DNA from 3 places in the Pseudomonas sp. GW821-FHT07F05 genome. Region 1 is predicted to be linked to each of the others. Evidence: riboswitches for the same ligand, from Rfam matches in the RefSeq annotation. Region 1 holds a riboswitch; each other region holds the start of a gene.
The links. Region 1 has a riboswitch for cobalamin ahead of AC07RO_RS26040 (CbtB domain-containing protein). Riboswitches for the same ligand answer to the same signal wherever they lie in the genome.
Positions count from the first base shown of each region.

Region 1 (5,350 bases):
GCGTAGCGGGTCAGGATCACGCTCTGAGAGATGTCCGGCAGCGTCAGCTCTGTCCCGAGCAACGCGGCGCAGGCGGCGGTGGCGGTGACGCCGGGGATGATTTCGAAGGGGATCTGCAGATCGCGCAGGCAGCGGATTTGTTCGCCGATCGCGCCATACAGGCTCGGATCGCCGGAATGCACACGCGCCACGTCCTGGCCCTGTGCATGAGCGGATTTCATCAGCTCGATGATCTGCTGAAGGTGCAATGGAGCGCTGTTGGTGACCTGGATCGCCTGATGACCTTCCAGCACTGCTTCAGGCACCAGGGAACCGGCGTAAATGATCACCGGGCAGGAGCGGATCAGCCGCTGGCCTTTGACAGTGATCAGGTCCGGATCGCCGGGGCCGGCGCCGATGAAAAAAACAGTCATGGGGTTTCCTGATTGGGGTTCATTTGAGCAGTGGCTCGTCGGATGCATTCTCCCTGAGCGCACTCGGTCTGACTTTTCAGTACTGGCTTTAGCCGGGAAGGGGCCCTCGGGCACACCATCAAAATCTGCGGTGTGACTACTGACGTCTTCCCGGCTAAAGCCGGTCCTACAGTTCTAGCCGGTCCTACAAGATTGAGCCGGCCTATGAGATTGCTCCAGCCCTAACGTTTGCGGTTGCCAGAGCAAAGGTCGCGTGGGGGCTTTTTCGGCGGGGGATGACCAAGGTCGCGGGCGCGCCGGTCAACCGTGTCACCATCGCCAGCGCCGCGCTTTCTGCCACGCCGTAGCAGCCGGTGCGTTCGAAGGCGATGTCCGAAAGGTAAGTCAGCTGTGCCTCGTAAGCCGCCAGATCACCCGCGCTGAAAAACCCGATCGTCAGCCCCAGCTCATGACCCAGTGCCAGCAGCCCCACCTCGGCCGACTTGCCGTCAATGGAGGCGAGGGCGGCAACGTCTGTCAGCTGAAGACGACCCTCCCGCAACCCATGCTCCATCAACTGCCGAAGCTCCAGCGCCGAACAGCCGCGCTGGCAGCCCAGACCGACCACCCACAGCGGCCGATCGCGCACTTCATTCACAGAGCAGGCTTCAAACCGACGTGCGTCTCGGTCGCTTCATTGCGCCGAAACAACCAGGCGCTGATCCAGCCCAGGGCAATCCAGAAAACCGCATTGGTCAGCAGCGACGCGATCTTGAATTGCGCTTCAAGGGCTTCCGGCGCCAGTGCCGAATGCACCGCCGGTTGCGGCGCGCCGACGATATGCGGCACCACCAGGATCACCGCGCCCAAGGCCTTCAACACCCAGTGCCGTGCAAACACTATCAATGCCAGGCCTGAAGCCGTGGAGGCGGCGGTGCCGACCCACCAGATCTGCCGTTGGGTCAGATCCGCCGCGACAGTGCCGGGCAGCTCGGGCGGCAAACCAAGAGTGGGCGCCAGCACGAACACCGCATAACCGGCCAACCCCCACAGCACGCCTTCGCGGGCACTGGTCGGCGTACGCAGGGTGTACAGCGCCGCCAGCATCAGGGCGAAGCCGACCGCGACCACCAGATTGCCGCCGGTGGTGGACAGCACGCGCTGCCAGCCGTCTTCCGGCTCCCAGGCTTCGGCGTCATGGACGTGGCCGGCCATCGCACCCTCGGCGTGCTCGTGCATCTCGGCAGCCGGGGCCTTTTCGTAGGTCTCCGCCTGCAGGATCAGTGGCGCCACCGAGAAGCTTTGGAGCAGTGTCAACAGCAGGGCGGCGAGCAGTCCGCTGAACCCGGCCGTTTGCGCAATTCGCTTGAACATGGCGGCGGGTCTCAATGGCACGGGAAGGCGGAGCTGTGACGGGTGTCGTGTGCCGCGTTGTGCACCGCATCGATGTGGGAGAAACCGGCGAAGTACACCAGAAACGCACCGAGAAACATCGCGCTGACGGCGGCGACAAGGCGCTGGTTTTGGGTGGCGGTCACGGCTGTTGTGGTGTTTGTGCTGGTGCCGGTGCCGGACGTCTGGCGGGGTGTGCTGATGGACATGGCGCTTCCCTCTGAAGTGGATTCAGCGGACGGAAAGACGCGAAGACACCGCAGGCGAAGGCCGGCAGTGATCAACAGCGCCCGCCCACCGCGGGTTGTGTTATGTAGCGTTATCGGGCCGGTCTCCGGGCTCGCGAGGGGCACATGCATCAGCCGTTACAGCCGTCGTGCCTTCAAGAATCGCCTTCCCATATCGATGCCGACACAGTGGATCTGACTCTTCACTCGCTTACCGTTGCGGGGGCAGCACCGGACTGATACACACCCGAAGGTCTGTACGCACCGGTTTCCCGTTTCACCCTGTGAAGGGCACCCGTAACAAGGTGTGTAGCAGACCACGGGCTGTTTGGCTCGTCAATCGGCCCTTCAGCCGATGCGTCAATCAATGCAGCGATCGGTGCGTCAATTGGTGCGGCGATCATTGCAAAGCGCGATTGACCGGCCTCCAGTCACTGCGTAGCCTTGCGCACTTGAGGTTCGCCGGGCGCCTTTATCAACTACCAAGGCCACCGGCGCTAAGAAGGGAATGCGGTATCAAGCCGCAGCTGCCCCCGCAACTGTAAACGGACAGCTTCATTGCACAGCCACTGCGCGAGCGGGAAGGCGCGATGAATACCAGTCGCCTGATGATGCCTGTCAGCGACCGGCCGCCGTGAGCCAGGAGACCTGCCTCGAATCGGACCGCCTGCAAGCGGCCGAGGAATTCCACTACAACCGGGCGGGGTGATCCGGTGGCGAATCGAACCGCGCGCCTGCTTCCACCGGCCTGCGCTGTTTTCGTCCTCGTTGCCCCGCCGCACGCCTGAGGGCAACCGATGAAAACACTGGCCAAACTCCCCGTCACCATCGTCACCGGCTTTCTCGGCTCGGGCAAAACCACCTTGCTGCGGCACATGCTCGACAACGCCGAAGGCCGACGCATCGCCGTCATCGTCAACGAATTCGGCGAACTGGGCATCGACGGCGACATCCTCAAGCAATGCACCATCGGCTGCACCGAAGAAGAAGCCGTCGGTCGCGTGTACGAACTGGCCAACGGCTGCCTGTGCTGCACCGTTCAGGAAGAGTTTTTCCCGGTGATGCAGGAACTGGTCGCCCGTCGCGGCGACCTCGATCACATCCTCATCGAAACCTCGGGCCTGGCCCTGCCGAAACCCCTCGTCCAAGCCTTCCAGTGGCCGGAAATCCGCAACGCCTGCACCGTCGACGCCGTGATCACCGTGGTCGACAGCCCGGCCGTGCTCGCCGGCACCTTCGCCGCGTTCCCGGACCAAGTCGACGCCCAGCGCAAGCTCGATCCGAACCTGGATCACGAATCGCCGCTGCACGAACTGTTCGCCGACCAACTGGCCAGCGCCGATCTCGTCGTGCTGAACAAGGCCGACATGCTCGACGCTGATGCTCTCGCCGCCGTGCGTGCCGAAGTCGCCGAAGAACTGCCGCCGGCGGTGAAGATCGTCGAAGCGAACCGGGGCCAGCTGCCGATCAGCGTATTGCTGGGCCTGGGCGCCGAATCCGAGCTGCACATCGACGGGCGCAAGACCCACCACGATCACCACGAAGGCGACGATCATGATGACCACGACCATGACGCCTTCGATTCCATCTCCATCACGCTGCCCCAGGCCGACGAATCGCTGTTGCTCGACGCGCTGACCCAGGCCGTCGTCCAGCACGGCATCCTGCGTGTCAAAGGCTTCGCCGCCATTCCCGGCAAACCCATGCGCCTGCTGGTGCAAGGCGTCGGCACGCGTTTCGACAAGCATTTCGACCGCGCCTGGAAAGCAGACGAAGCCCGGGAAACCCACCTGGTGCTGATCGGCCAGGAACTGGACGCCGGCGTCCTCGAAGCGCAATTGCGCGACGCAGTCTCAGGCATAAAAGGCTAACCATGCACCTGCTGCGTACACAGCCCGGCGGCTTCGTCCCCGACGACAGCATCGCTGACCTGGGCCAGACGCCCGCCGAGCTGGTGATCCTGTGCAGCGCCGACTCAAATCTGGCGCTGCTGGCTGAAACCGCGCGGCAATTGCCGGATAGCTACCCGAGCCTGCGCCTGGCCAACCCGATGCAGGTGCAAAACCATGCGTCGGTGGATCTGTACGTGGACGAGGTGCTGCGCCACGCCAAAGTCATCCTGATTTCCCTGCACGGCGGCATCGGCTACTGGCGTTATGGCGTCGAGCGGCTGGTGGAGCTGGCCGCGAAAGGCGTGAAGCTGATTCTGGTCCCGGGCTGTGATCGGCCAGACCCCGAGCTGAGCGGCCTGAGCACGGAATCCGTCGAAGACCGCGAGCGTCTCTGGCATTACCTGCGTCAGGGCGGCAAGCACAACGCGCTGGCGCTGTTCAATTTCATCGCCACCCGCTGGCTGGGTGGCGACTACCCCTGGGCCGAGCCGCAGACCCTGCCGCGCACCGTGATTTATCACCCGCACCACGCCAACGCCGACCTGGCCCGCTGGCAGGCCGACTGGCGCGCCGATCAGCCGGTCGCGGCCGTGCTGTTCTATCGCTCCCACCTGCAGGCAGCCAACACCGGTTTCATCGATGTGTTCTGCGAGCGCTTGTCGGCCCAGGGCCTGAACCCGTTGCCGATTGCCGTCGCCAGCCTGAAGGAAGCCGGCTGCATGAGCGCGATACAGGACTGGCTCGACGAGGTGGATTGCGAGGTCATTCTCAACACCACCGGCTTCGCCCAATCCAGCCCGGAAGCGCCGGATGTTCGGCCGTTTCGCCGAGACATCCCGGTCATTCAGGCCATTTGCGCCCAGGACAACGAACCCGCCTGGCAGGCAAGCGCCCAAGGGCTGGGCCCCCGAGACCTGGCGATGCACATCGCGCTGCCGGAACTGGACGGGCGCATCATCAGCCGGCCAATCAGCTTCAAGGACCTGGCCTGGCACAGCGAGCGCAGTCAGTCCGACGTGGTTTGCTACCGCGCCCAGCCGGAACGCATGGATTTCGTCGCCGAACTGGCCCGGCGCTGGGTGCTGCTTGCCCGCACCGCCAACACCGACAAGCGCGTAGCGCTGATTCTGGCGAACTACCCCACCCGCGACGGGCGCATTGGCAACGGCGTCGGCCTCGACACCCCGGCGGCCGCGCTGAACATCCTGAAGGCCATGCAGGCCGAGGGTTACCCGGTTGAGGGCCTGCCCGAGACCGGTACTGCGCTGATTCACGCCTTGCTCGGCGGCGTCACCAACGATCCGGACAGCCTCGATCAACGGCCGTGCCACCAGAGCATGGCCATGGACGAGTACAGGGCGGCGTTTCAAGCGCTGCCGCAAGCCAATCGCGATGCAGTCATCGCGCGATGGGGCGCCCCTGACACCGACCCCATGTGTCGGGACGG
Region 1 covers NZ_JBWKQL010000021.1:13,223-18,572, reverse strand. The annotation lists gene cobM (precorrin-4 C(11)-methyltransferase) at 1-413, opposite strand, end outside; gene AC07RO_RS26050 (cobalamin biosynthesis protein) at 616-1,050, opposite strand; gene AC07RO_RS26045 (CbtA family protein) at 1,047-1,766, opposite strand; gene AC07RO_RS26040 (CbtB domain-containing protein) at 1,778-1,993, opposite strand; cobalamin riboswitch at 2,093-2,325, opposite strand; cobalamin riboswitch at 2,450-2,681, shown strand; gene cobW (cobalamin biosynthesis protein CobW) at 2,809-3,882, shown strand; gene cobN (cobaltochelatase subunit CobN) at 3,885-5,350, shown strand, end outside.

Region 2 (5,350 bases), on a different contig from region 1:
GCTCGATCAAGGCATCGGCCTGTTCGATCATCTGGAGCAGTACGAACTGGTGTGCCTCGATGACCTTCAGGCGGTGGTCGGCAAGCCTGAATGGGAAGAGGCGTTGTTCCACCTGTTCAACCGGCTGCGCGACAGTGGCCGACGCTTGCTCATCGCCGCTTCATGCTCGCCCCGAGAGCTGCCGGTCAAGCTGGCGGACCTGAAATCACGGCTGACCATGGCGCTGGTGTTCCAGATGCGCCTGTTGTCCGACGAAGAAAAACTCCGCGCCCTGCAATTGCGCGCGTCCCGCCGCGGGCTGCACCTTACCGACGAAGTGGGGCATTTCATCCTCACCCGCGGCAAGCGCAGCATGAGTGCGCTGTTCGACCTGCTTGAACAGCTCGATCAAGCCTCACTGCAGGCCCAGCGCAAGCTGACCATTCCGTTCCTGAAAGAAACCCTCGGTTGGTAAGCGCGTCCGTGGTCGATCAGGCTTTAGTCCTGCAAACCGCCGCGGCCCTGCGCCATGCCACACGCATCCTGATCATCACCGGTGCTGGCCTTTCGGCGGATTCGGGTTTGCCGACCTATCGCGGTGTCGGTGGTCTGTACAACGGCGAGACCGACGACGGCCTGCCGATCGAAATGGCGTTGTCCGGCCCGATGCTGCGTCGTGATCCGGCGCTGTGCTGGAAATACATTGCACAATTGGGCAGCGCTTGCCTGGATGGACGTCCCAATGCGGCGCACTATGCCATCGCCGAATTGCAGCGGCGCAAGCCGGAATGCTGGGTGTTGACGCAAAACGTCGACGGCTATCATCGCGCTGCGGGTAGTCCGCCAGAACGGCTGATCGAAATTCATGGCCAGTTGGCGCCGCTCTACTGTCAATCTTGTGGCGCCGAAGATCTGCAGTTGAGCGAGCACCTCAACCGGCCACTGCCACCGCTGTGCGCCCGCTGTACTGGCGTTTTGAGGCCATCGGTGGTGTTGTTTGAGGAGATGTTGCCAGAGTTGGCACTGAACGTGCTTCAGGAAGAGATGGCAAAAGGCTTTGATGCTGTGCTCAGCATCGGAACCACCGCCAGCTTCCCGTACATTCATGAGCCCATGCTGCGCGCTCGGGTGACGGGAGGCTTTACTGCCGAGATAAACCCTTCGCCGACCGATCATTCCGCGCACATGGATGCGTTTCTGAGGTGTAGAGCCTTAGAAGTGATGGACGACATCGTAAGTCACATTTGTTTCGATTGAATTTGCAAATGGGTACGATTGAAGGCATAGTCTCGGCTTCTTTACACTTCAGCCACGGTCGTGCACATGCTAAACCGCTTCGCACCCCTCGTGCCTCTCGCACTCGTAACGCTGTTGTTCGGCTGTGCGGCCCAGATGCCGACGTCGCAACAACAGTCGCAAAGCCCCCAGTTCCGGGACTCTGCCACCGCTCAATCCGCCAGCAAGCGTGCCGATTACGCATCCTCCGTACTGGATGACGAAGTCGCCACCGAAGACGAGCTCGCTCAATTTGCCGATAACAAGCCGTACCGCCTGCCGGTTCTGGCTGACAGCATCCTCGAGCGCGGCAAATCCCTGATAGGCACTCGCTATCGCTTCGGCGGCACGTCGACCACCTCTGGTTTCGACTGCAGCGGTTTCATCGGTTATCTCTTCCGCGAAGAGGCGGGCATGAGCCTGCCGCGTTCCTCCCGCGAAATGATCAACATCGATGCCCCTCTCGTTAAACGCAATGACCTCAAGCCAGGCGACCTGCTGTTCTTCAGCACTGCCGGCCGTGGTCGTGTCAGCCATGCGGGCATCTACCTGGGCGATGATCAATTCATCCACTCCAGCAGCCGCCGCAGCGGTGGTGTCCGCGTCGACAGCCTCGACGATGCCTACTGGGCCAAGACGTTCATCGAAGCCAAACGCGCGCTGGCGATGGCACCTTCAACGGTACCTGCAACCACTACCGCGATGAGCTCGACTACAATCAAGCGCCAAACCCGTTAATTCCGGGCGCGCAAAGGGCTAACCCCTCTTGCGCGCGACCCCGGCCCTCGGCAAAGTAAGCTGCATCCCGCACAGGTTGTCGTGTTTATGTCGTTAACGGTTCGCCTGATCGTCGCCTCTCTGGCTGTGCTGCTGGCCGCATGTTCCAGCACTCCACCGCCTGCTCCACGCAAGGTCGTCTACCGGCCTGTGGTCTCCGCTCCTCCCCAGTTTTCTTCACCGCTCGCCGACGACGTTTTGTTGCGCGCGATCGGCCTCGTTGGCACGCCTTATCGCTGGGGCGGCAACACGCCTGATTCGGGTTTCGATTGCAGCGGCCTGATCGGCTATGTCTACCACGACGCCGCCGGTATCACCTTGCCGCGATCGACGCGGGAAATGATCACCCTGCGTGGCCCGGACATCGACCGCAGCCAGTTGCAGACCGGTGACCTGGTGTTCTTCGCCACGGGCGGCGGCTCCCACGTCAGCCACGCCGGCATCTACGTCGGGGAAGGGCGATTCGTTCATGCACCGGCCACCGGCGGCACCGTCAAACTCGACAGCCTGGACAAGCCTTATTGGCAAAAGGCCTGGCTGAATGCCAAGCGCGTTATCCAGCCATCGAATCTTGCCAGGCAATAGTCGTTTTTGAGGCAACGTGTTCATGGGCTGCTGCTGCAGGAACACCTGTGCATTCCAGGGTGAAATCCCGTAAACCCGTGGGCGCTCTGTCCACGGTTCGATTGACGCTCCCCAGTCAACCCTCTAACCTTCGCGCCATGTTTCAGGTGCCCGGGACCTTGTTGGTCCACAGGGTGAAACAGGGAAGCCGGTGCGATTGCTCGTGCGATCAATTCCGGCGCTGCCTCCGCAACGGTAAATGAGTCAAGGCCACGCACAATGCCACTGTGTTCGCTGAACATGGGAAGGCGCCTGGCCTGCCACGGTTGTGGCAACTCATGAGTCCGGAGACCGGCCTGATCCATCGAACAGCATCACGGAGGGCGATGCTCTGCTGCAGGCCGGGCCATGTCCGGTGCCTGCTGACAGTCTTTGCCTGTGCCCTCCGTTTGCCACACCTGCCCTCAAGCGGAGAGCTGAGATGAGCGAATCCCCCGAACGTGACGAACGCCACCTGGCGCGCATGCTGCGCAAAAAGGCGGTGATGGACGAGCGCATTTCCAGCGCGCCAAATGAATGCGGATTGCTGTTGGTCCTGACCGGCAACGGCAAAGGCAAAAGCAGCTCGGCCTTCGGCATGCTGGCCCGCGCCATGGGCCATGGCATGCAGTGCGGCGTCGTGCAGTTCATCAAAGGCCGCCACAGCACCGGCGAAGAGCTGTTCTTCCGCCGCTTTCCCGAACAAGTGCGTTACCACGTGATGGGCGAGGGCTTCACCTGGGAAACCCAGGACCGCCAGCGCGACATCGCCGCCGCCGAAGCCGCCTGGGCCGTGACCCGGGAAATGCTCAAGGACGCCTCTATCGGCATGGTCGTGCTCGATGAGCTGAACATTGCCCTCAAGCACGGCTATCTGGACCTGGAGCAGGTGCTGAGCGATTTGCAGGCACGCCCGCCGATGCAGCACGTGATCGTCACCGGTCGCGGGGCGAAGCAGGAACTGATCGACCTCTCCGACACCGTTTCCGATATCGGCGTGGTCAAGCATGCCTTTCAAGCCGGCATCAAGGCGCAGAAAGGCATCGAACTGTGAGTGAGCGCCAGCCCCGGCACTGCCCGGCAGTATTGATCGCTGCGCCCGCGTCCGGCCAGGGCAAAACCACCGTCACCGCCGCACTCGCCCGTCTGCATCGCAATCAGGGGCGCAAGGTGCGCGTGTTCAAATGCGGACCGGACTTTCTCGACCCGATGATTCTCGAACGCGCCAGCGGCCATCCGGTGTACCAACTGGACATGTGGATGATTGGCGAGGCCGAAAGCCGGCGTCTGTTGTGGGAAGCCGCCGCCGACGCCGACCTGATCCTCATCGAAGGCGTCATGGGCTTGTTCGACGGTACGCCCTCCAGCGCAGACCTGGCCCGGCGTTTCGGCGTGCCGGTGCTGGGGGTGATTGACGGCACGGCCATGGCTCAGACCTTCGGCGCACTGGCGCTTGGGCTGGCGCGCTATCAGCCGGATCTGCCATTCGCCGGCGTGCTGGCCAATCGCGTCGGCACAGTGCGCCACGCGCAGTTGCTGGAAGGCAGCCTGACTGAAGGCCTGCGCTGGTACGGCGCGCTGTCCCGTGAAACCGGCATTGAGCTGCCCAGCCGGCACCTCGGCCTGGTGCAGGCGAGCGAATTGAATGACCTGGACATGCGCCTTGACGCTGCGGCCACCGCACTGGCCAGCACCTGCGACGCCACGTTGCCACCGTCCGTGACCTTTACCGCGCCGGAATTCGTGCCGGCCGAACCGCTGCTGGCCGGTGTGAAAATCGCCATCGCCCACGACGAGGCGTTTGCGTTTTTCTACGGTGCCAGCCTCGACCTGTTGCGGGAGATGGGCGCCGAACTGTCGTTCTTCTCGCCGATCCGCGACCGCGAATTACCCGACGCCGACAGCCTGTATCTGCCGGGCGGTTACCCGGAACTGCATCACACGGCGCTGGCGGAAAACCACAGCATGCTGGCCGCGATTCGCGCGCACCACGCCGCCGGCAAGCCCCTGCTCGCCGAATGCGGCGGTATGTTGTATCTGCTCGATGCCCTGACCGATGTCGACGGCCAGCGCGCCGAAGGGGTGGGCTTGCTCAAGGGGGAAGCCGTGATGCAAAAGCGTCTGGCCGCCCTGGCCCTGCAATCGGTCGAACTGCCGGAAGGCATCCTGCGTGGCCACACCTATCACCACTCCCTGACCAGCACCGAGCTGACCCCCATCGCCCGCGGCCTCAGCCCCAATGGCGGGCGCGGCGCCGAAGCGGTGTACCGCGAAGGGCGCATGACTGCGTCGTATGTCCACTTTTACTTTCCCTCGAATCCCCAGGCGATGGCGGCGCTGTTTTTGCCATGAGCCCATCTAATTCAACCGCCGCATTCTGTGGGAGCGAGCCTGCTCGCAAAGTGGGCGCGTCCGATCCCACTCCTTTTCTGAAAAACCGCTTTCGCGATCAAGCTCACTCCTACATGGGGCGCATCGCAGGTGATTGCTGTGTTTCACTCGCGGGACAGGCGAGCCATGACTGAACACACCTTCACTGACCCCGAACGCGCCGCCGTTTACCGCGCCATCGCCGAGCGTCGCGACATGCGTCACTTCTGCGGGGGCACCGTCGCGCCGGAGTTGCTGGCCCGTCTGCTCGAAGCCGCCCACCACGCGCCGAGCGTTGGCCTGATGCAGCCGTGGCGGTTCCTGCGCATCACCGATCCGGCCTTGC
Region 2 covers NZ_JBWKQL010000001.1:716,204-721,553, forward strand. The annotation lists gene hda (DnaA regulatory inactivator Hda) at 1-454, shown strand, start outside; gene AC07RO_RS03365 (NAD-dependent deacylase) at 463-1,236, shown strand; gene AC07RO_RS03370 (C40 family peptidase) at 1,303-1,992, shown strand; gene AC07RO_RS03375 (C40 family peptidase) at 2,080-2,616, shown strand; cobalamin riboswitch at 2,744-2,969, shown strand; gene cobO (cob(I)yrinic acid a,c-diamide adenosyltransferase) at 3,077-3,688, shown strand; gene AC07RO_RS03385 (cobyrinic acid a,c-diamide synthase CobB) at 3,685-4,986, shown strand; gene bluB (5,6-dimethylbenzimidazole synthase) at 5,152-5,350, shown strand, end outside.
Region 2: it holds a riboswitch for cobalamin, as region 1 does, so the genes downstream of both, cobO (cob(I)yrinic acid a,c-diamide adenosyltransferase) here and AC07RO_RS26040 (CbtB domain-containing protein) in region 1, are expected to answer to the same signal.

Region 3 (5,350 bases), on a different contig from region 1:
GAGTGGAAGGCGGTGAAGCCGAGGTATTGAGGTTGGGGGTGGGGCTGCATGAACGGCGCCGTTTGGGATACCGCATTCGCGAGCAAGCTCGCTCCCACAAATACCGTTCAGGCCGGAGATCCTTCAGCGCCTGAACTGGCCTCTTCCCGGCTAAAGCCAGTCCTACGAGACCGCGTCAAGCCAGTGAGGGACGCGTGACCTCACTGTAGGACCGGCTTCAGCCGGGAAGCCTTTGATCTGCTCTTGATCTTCATACCCAAAAGGCTCAAACACCGCAAAACGCGACTTGGGTGCAGGCTGAACGGAGGTCTCGCGGAGTGGGCCGAGCCGCATGGATGCGGCGAGAGCGCCGTCAGGGCATGGATGCCCGTTCGGCGCGGGCCCACGCAGCGAGACCGGAGTGAAGGTATTCCGACGAAGGAGGAACCCAACCAGGAGCAAGCACCCTTGGTTACTTGGGGTGCTTTTCCAAGTAACTCGCCGAAGGCGAAAACGAGGCCGTTAGGCCGACGCCTTTGATCTTGGCGCCCTCAACCTCAACACCTTAGCCCCGTCAAACGGATCAACCAACCAATGCCCCCGCACCCCAAAAACCTCACCCAATAGCTCCGGCGTCAACACATCAAACGGCGAACCCAACGCCACCAACCGCCCCCCATCCATCACCGCCAGACGATCACACCCCAGCGCCTGATTCAAATCATGCAACGCCACCACCGTCGTCACCGGCAAATCCTGCACCAACCGCAAAATCGACAACTGCTGCTGAATATCCAGATGATTCGTCGGCTCATCCAGCAACAACACCTGCGGCCGCTGCGCCAAAGCCCGCGCAATATGACCCCGCTGCTGCTCCCCACCCGACAACGTATGCCACGCCCGATGCGCCAAGTGCTGCACACTCACATCCGCCAGCGCCTGCGCCACAATCCGGTCATCGTCCGCGCCCCACGGCGCCAGCGCCGAGAGCCACGGCGTACGGCCCAACTCAACCGCCTGCAACAGACTGATCGAATCACCCGTCTGCGCGTGCTGCTCCACCACCGCCACCTGCCGCGCAATGTCCCGCCGGCTCAGCGACGACAATCGCTGCCCGCCCAGGCGAACGTCGCCCTGAGACGGCGACTGAATCCCCGCCAGCAACTTCAGCAGCGTCGACTTCCCCGAGCCATTGGGCCCGACGATCCCCAGGTTTTCCCCCGGCCGAATCGCCAGGCTCACCCCACTGAGCAGCGACGCGCCCTTGACCGAATAACTCAGGTCACTGCCTTCCAGCATGGCACCGGGCACCTCCTGACGGGCGTTCATCGAGGACGATTCCCGCGGACCAGAATCATGGCGAAAACCGGCGCGCCGACCAGCGCCGTAATGACCCCGATCGGCAACACCTGACCCTTGATCAAGGTGCGCGACAGCACGTCGGCGGCGATCATGAACAGCGCGCCGATCAGGGCGCTCAAGGGCAACAGACGCGCGTGGCGCACCCCGGCCATCAGGCGCACCGCATGGGGAATCACCAGCCCGACGAAGCCGATGGAGCCGACGATCGACACCATCACCGCCGTCATCAGCGCGGCGGTGAGAATCAGCACGGCCTGCACCCGGCGCACCGGAATGCCCAGGGATGCCGCCGAGTCGCTGCCGAACGTGAACGCATCCAGCGCGCGCCGATGCCACAGGCACACCAGCAAGCCGAGCACCACGACCGGCACCGACAGCGCCACCGACGACCAGCGCACGCCGCTGAGATTGCCCAGCAACCAGAACATGATCCCGCGGGCCTGTTCGGCATTGGCCGACTTGGTGATCAGGAAGGACGTCAGGGCGTTGAACAGCTGGGACCCGGCAATGCCCGCCAGGATGATCTGGCCGGCAGCGGTCTGGCCCCGAGAGGAGCGGGCGAGCAGGGCGACCAGCGCGAAGGCAGCAATCGCCCCGGCAAACGCGCCGGTGGAGAGTGAAATCGTCCCGGCACCGATGCCGATGATCGCCACCAGCACCGCGCCAGTCGAAGCGCCGGCGGAAATGCCCAGCAAGTAGGGATCGGCCAGCGGGTTGCGCAGCAGCGATTGCAGAACCACACCCGACACCGCCAGCCCTGCGCCGCAGGTGGCGGCCACGATGGCCCGGGTCAGGCGGTAATTCCAGACGATGCCCTCATCGATGGGGTCGAGGGGATAGCCTGTGGCCCACAGCTTGTTCGCCAGCACCTGAACGATCACCGGCAGGCTGATCGACGTCTCGCCGATCGCCACGCCCGCCAGCACCGCCAACGCCAGCAACGCGGTGGCCCAGGCAACGTGGCCGAAGATTCGAACGACGCTCGAACGGGGCATGCTGAATGACGTCATTGCGGGTGAGTGGCCTGAGCCAGTTGTTCGATGCCGTCAAACAGCCGTACGCTGGACTCCATGGCGCTGGCGTCCATGATCACGATGCGATTGTTTTTCACCGCATCCATATTCCGTGTGACCGGGTCCGAGCGGAGGAAGGCCAGCTTCTTCTCGTGATCGTCGGCCGGGAAGCGGCGACGGTCCATGCGCGCGATGACCAGCACGGTCGGGTTGGCCTTGGCGATCGTTTCCCAGCCCACGGTCGGCCATTCCTCGTCGGAGTCGATGACGTTACGCATGCCGAGGGTGTCGAGCATGAAGTTGGGAATGCCCTTGCGTCCGGCCACGTACGGATCGACGTTGATGTCCGGGCTGGAAAACCAGAAGACCGCCGAGACGGGCGGGTTGGCATGGGCGTTCGCCTGCGCCACAGCCCGAGCCATTCGCGCCTGGTAATCCGCGATCAACTGCTCGCCACGGTCCTGCACGTCGAAAATCTGCGCCAGCTGCCGCAGGCTTTTGTACAGCGTGTCGATGCGGAAGGCTTCGAGGCGCGTGCCGTCGGCGCCGACCCGGTTGTTCTTGCCCTCGCAATCGGACGGCAGGATGTAGGTCGGGATGCCCAGGTCGCGGAACTGCTCGCGGGTGCCAACGGCGCCCTGGGGCCCGACCATCCACTCAAACTGCACCGGGACGAAATCCGGGCGTTTGCCGATCACCGATTCAAAACTCGGCGCGTTATCCGCGAGCCGAGCGATGCCGTCGTTGAGGGTTTTGTACTGGGGCAGGACGGGGTTAAACCATAGCGACGTGCCGATCACGTTCGGGCCCAGTCCGAGGGCATAGAGCATCTCGGTGGCCGCCTGGCCGATGGTCACGGCTTTCTGCGGGGCGTGGGTGAAGGTCAGCGCTTGGCCGCAGTTGTCCACGGTCAAGGGGTAAATCGTCGACGCCGCGAGGGCGGCAGTGGGCAAGGTCAGGGTGACGAGCAGGGCAGCGAGGCGGCGCAGCGGCATGAACAGCGATCTCCAGATAGCCTGAATGCTTGGCGAAGCAGGCGCTGGAAAGTCCATCCCGACAGACGCCCCGGAAAAAAGGGCGGGCTCATGGTGCGCGCACGGCACGCGAACGGGAGTCCTTCCCCGGACACCCCGCCGGTGAATGAATATGCTGGCCGGCAGGTCTCCTGACTGACGCTTCATCGCCGTGCTTCGGCCTTCCCGGGGTCACCCAGTGGCAAACAGGAAGCAGGGCTCAGCGCCTACAGTTGCGGGGACAGTTCCCTTTCAGCGCGCAGCACGCGCCTGGGGATTCCCTATTAATTCCGAGCGGAAACCGGCGGCGGGGATACTAAACGATTCGGTGGGGAGAGGCGAATGCAGCGACAGTGTGCCGGAGATGTATTGACACCTCGCAGTAACTGGACGGACGCAACACCTGTGGGAGTGAGCTTGCTCACGAAGAGGCCAGCACATCCGCTAAATCTTCTGCGGCTGGAATGCAGTCTTCGCGAGCGAGCTCGCTCCCACAAGGTATGTGTTTGCAGCGCCATCGGCGTGAGCTCAACACCACCGGCTTAGAGCTTAAACGGCCAACCGACAATCTTCTTCGGCCGAGGCGTCGCATAGGTCCGCACTTTCGAGGTCTTCAACCCCAGACGCACCAGTGATTCTGCCAGTGCCACCGCTGCGGTCACGCCCTCCACCACCGGCACGCCGGCGCGGTCACGGATGAGTTGATCCAGCCCGGCCATGCCGCCGCAGCCCAGGCAAATCACCTCGGCCTTGTCCCGATTCACCGCTTCCATGGCCTGCTCAACGATCGCCTCGACCGCACGCTCCGGCGATGCCTCCAGCTCCAGCACGCTCATGCCACTGGCCCGCACCGACGCGCAGCGTTCGTACACGCCGGCCAGTTTCAGGCGATCCTCGATCAGCGGCACGGTGCGGTCCAGCGTGGTGACCACCGCGTATTTATGCCCCAGCAGCATCGCCAGGCTGGCCGCCGCTTCGGTGATGTCCACCACCGGCACCTCGAGCAATTCCTGCAAACCCTCGCGGCCATGTTCGCCGTAACCGGCCTGAATCACGGCGTCATAGGGCCCTTCGTAGGACATCACCCGGTCCATCACCGCGATGGCCGCCAGGTAGCTTTCGAAATTGCCTTCCACCGACTCGGCGCCGAAGCGCGGGGTCAGGCCGATGATCTCGGTGCCAGGCGAGGCCACGCTGCGGGCCTGCTCGGCGATGGTCTCGGTCATCGATTCGGTGGTGTTGACGTTGACGATCAGAATTCGCATGGACAGATCTCGCGCAGAAAACAAGGCCGGGCGTCTGGCCCGGCGTCGTTGCCCACGATATCAGTCTTTCATCGGCACGGGCGCCTGCAGGGCGATGAAGCCCTGATCGCGCATGGCCTGCCAGAAACCGTCAGGCACCTGTGCGTTAAGCGCGGTGACGTCCTCGATGATCCGCGAAGGGCGGCTGGCACCCGGAATCACCGCCGCCACCAGGGGGTTGGCAAGGACAAATTGCAGCGCTGCCGATTTAATGTCGACCTGGTACTGACGGGCGATCTCCTGAATGTGCGCCACCTTGTCGAGCATCGCTGGCGACGCTTCCTGGTACTCGAAATGCTTGCCGCCCACCAACACGCCGGAGCTGTAAGGCCCGCCGACGACGAATTCGGCGTTGTGCTGACGGGCCTTGTCGAACAGCCGTTGCAGCGGTTGGTCGTGATCGAGCAGCGAATAGCGGCCGGCGAGCAGGAAACCATCGGGCTGGGCTTCTTCCAGGTCCAGCGTCAGTTCGCACGGCTCGACGCGATTGACGCCCAAGCCCCAGGCCTTGATCACGCCTTCTTCACGCAGGCGGGTGAGGGCGCGGAAAGCGCCAGTGCGGGCGATATTGAAATGCTCGATCCAGGCATCGCCGTGGGCGTCCTGCGCCACATCGTGGACAAACACGATATCCAGACGATCAGTGTTCAACCGCTCCAGGCTCGCTTCAATGGAACGC
Region 3 covers NZ_JBWKQL010000002.1:156,638-161,987, forward strand. The annotation lists gene AC07RO_RS04900 (glucarate dehydratase family protein) at 1-30, shown strand, start outside; gene AC07RO_RS04905 (ABC transporter ATP-binding protein) at 502-1,308, opposite strand; gene AC07RO_RS04910 (FecCD family ABC transporter permease) at 1,305-2,336, opposite strand; gene AC07RO_RS04915 (ABC transporter substrate-binding protein) at 2,348-3,349, opposite strand; cobalamin riboswitch at 3,493-3,688, opposite strand; gene AC07RO_RS04920 (aspartate/glutamate racemase family protein) at 3,910-4,632, opposite strand; gene AC07RO_RS04925 (aldo/keto reductase) at 4,693-5,350, opposite strand, start outside.
Region 3: it holds a riboswitch for cobalamin, as region 1 does, so the genes downstream of both, AC07RO_RS04915 (ABC transporter substrate-binding protein) here and AC07RO_RS26040 (CbtB domain-containing protein) in region 1, are expected to answer to the same signal.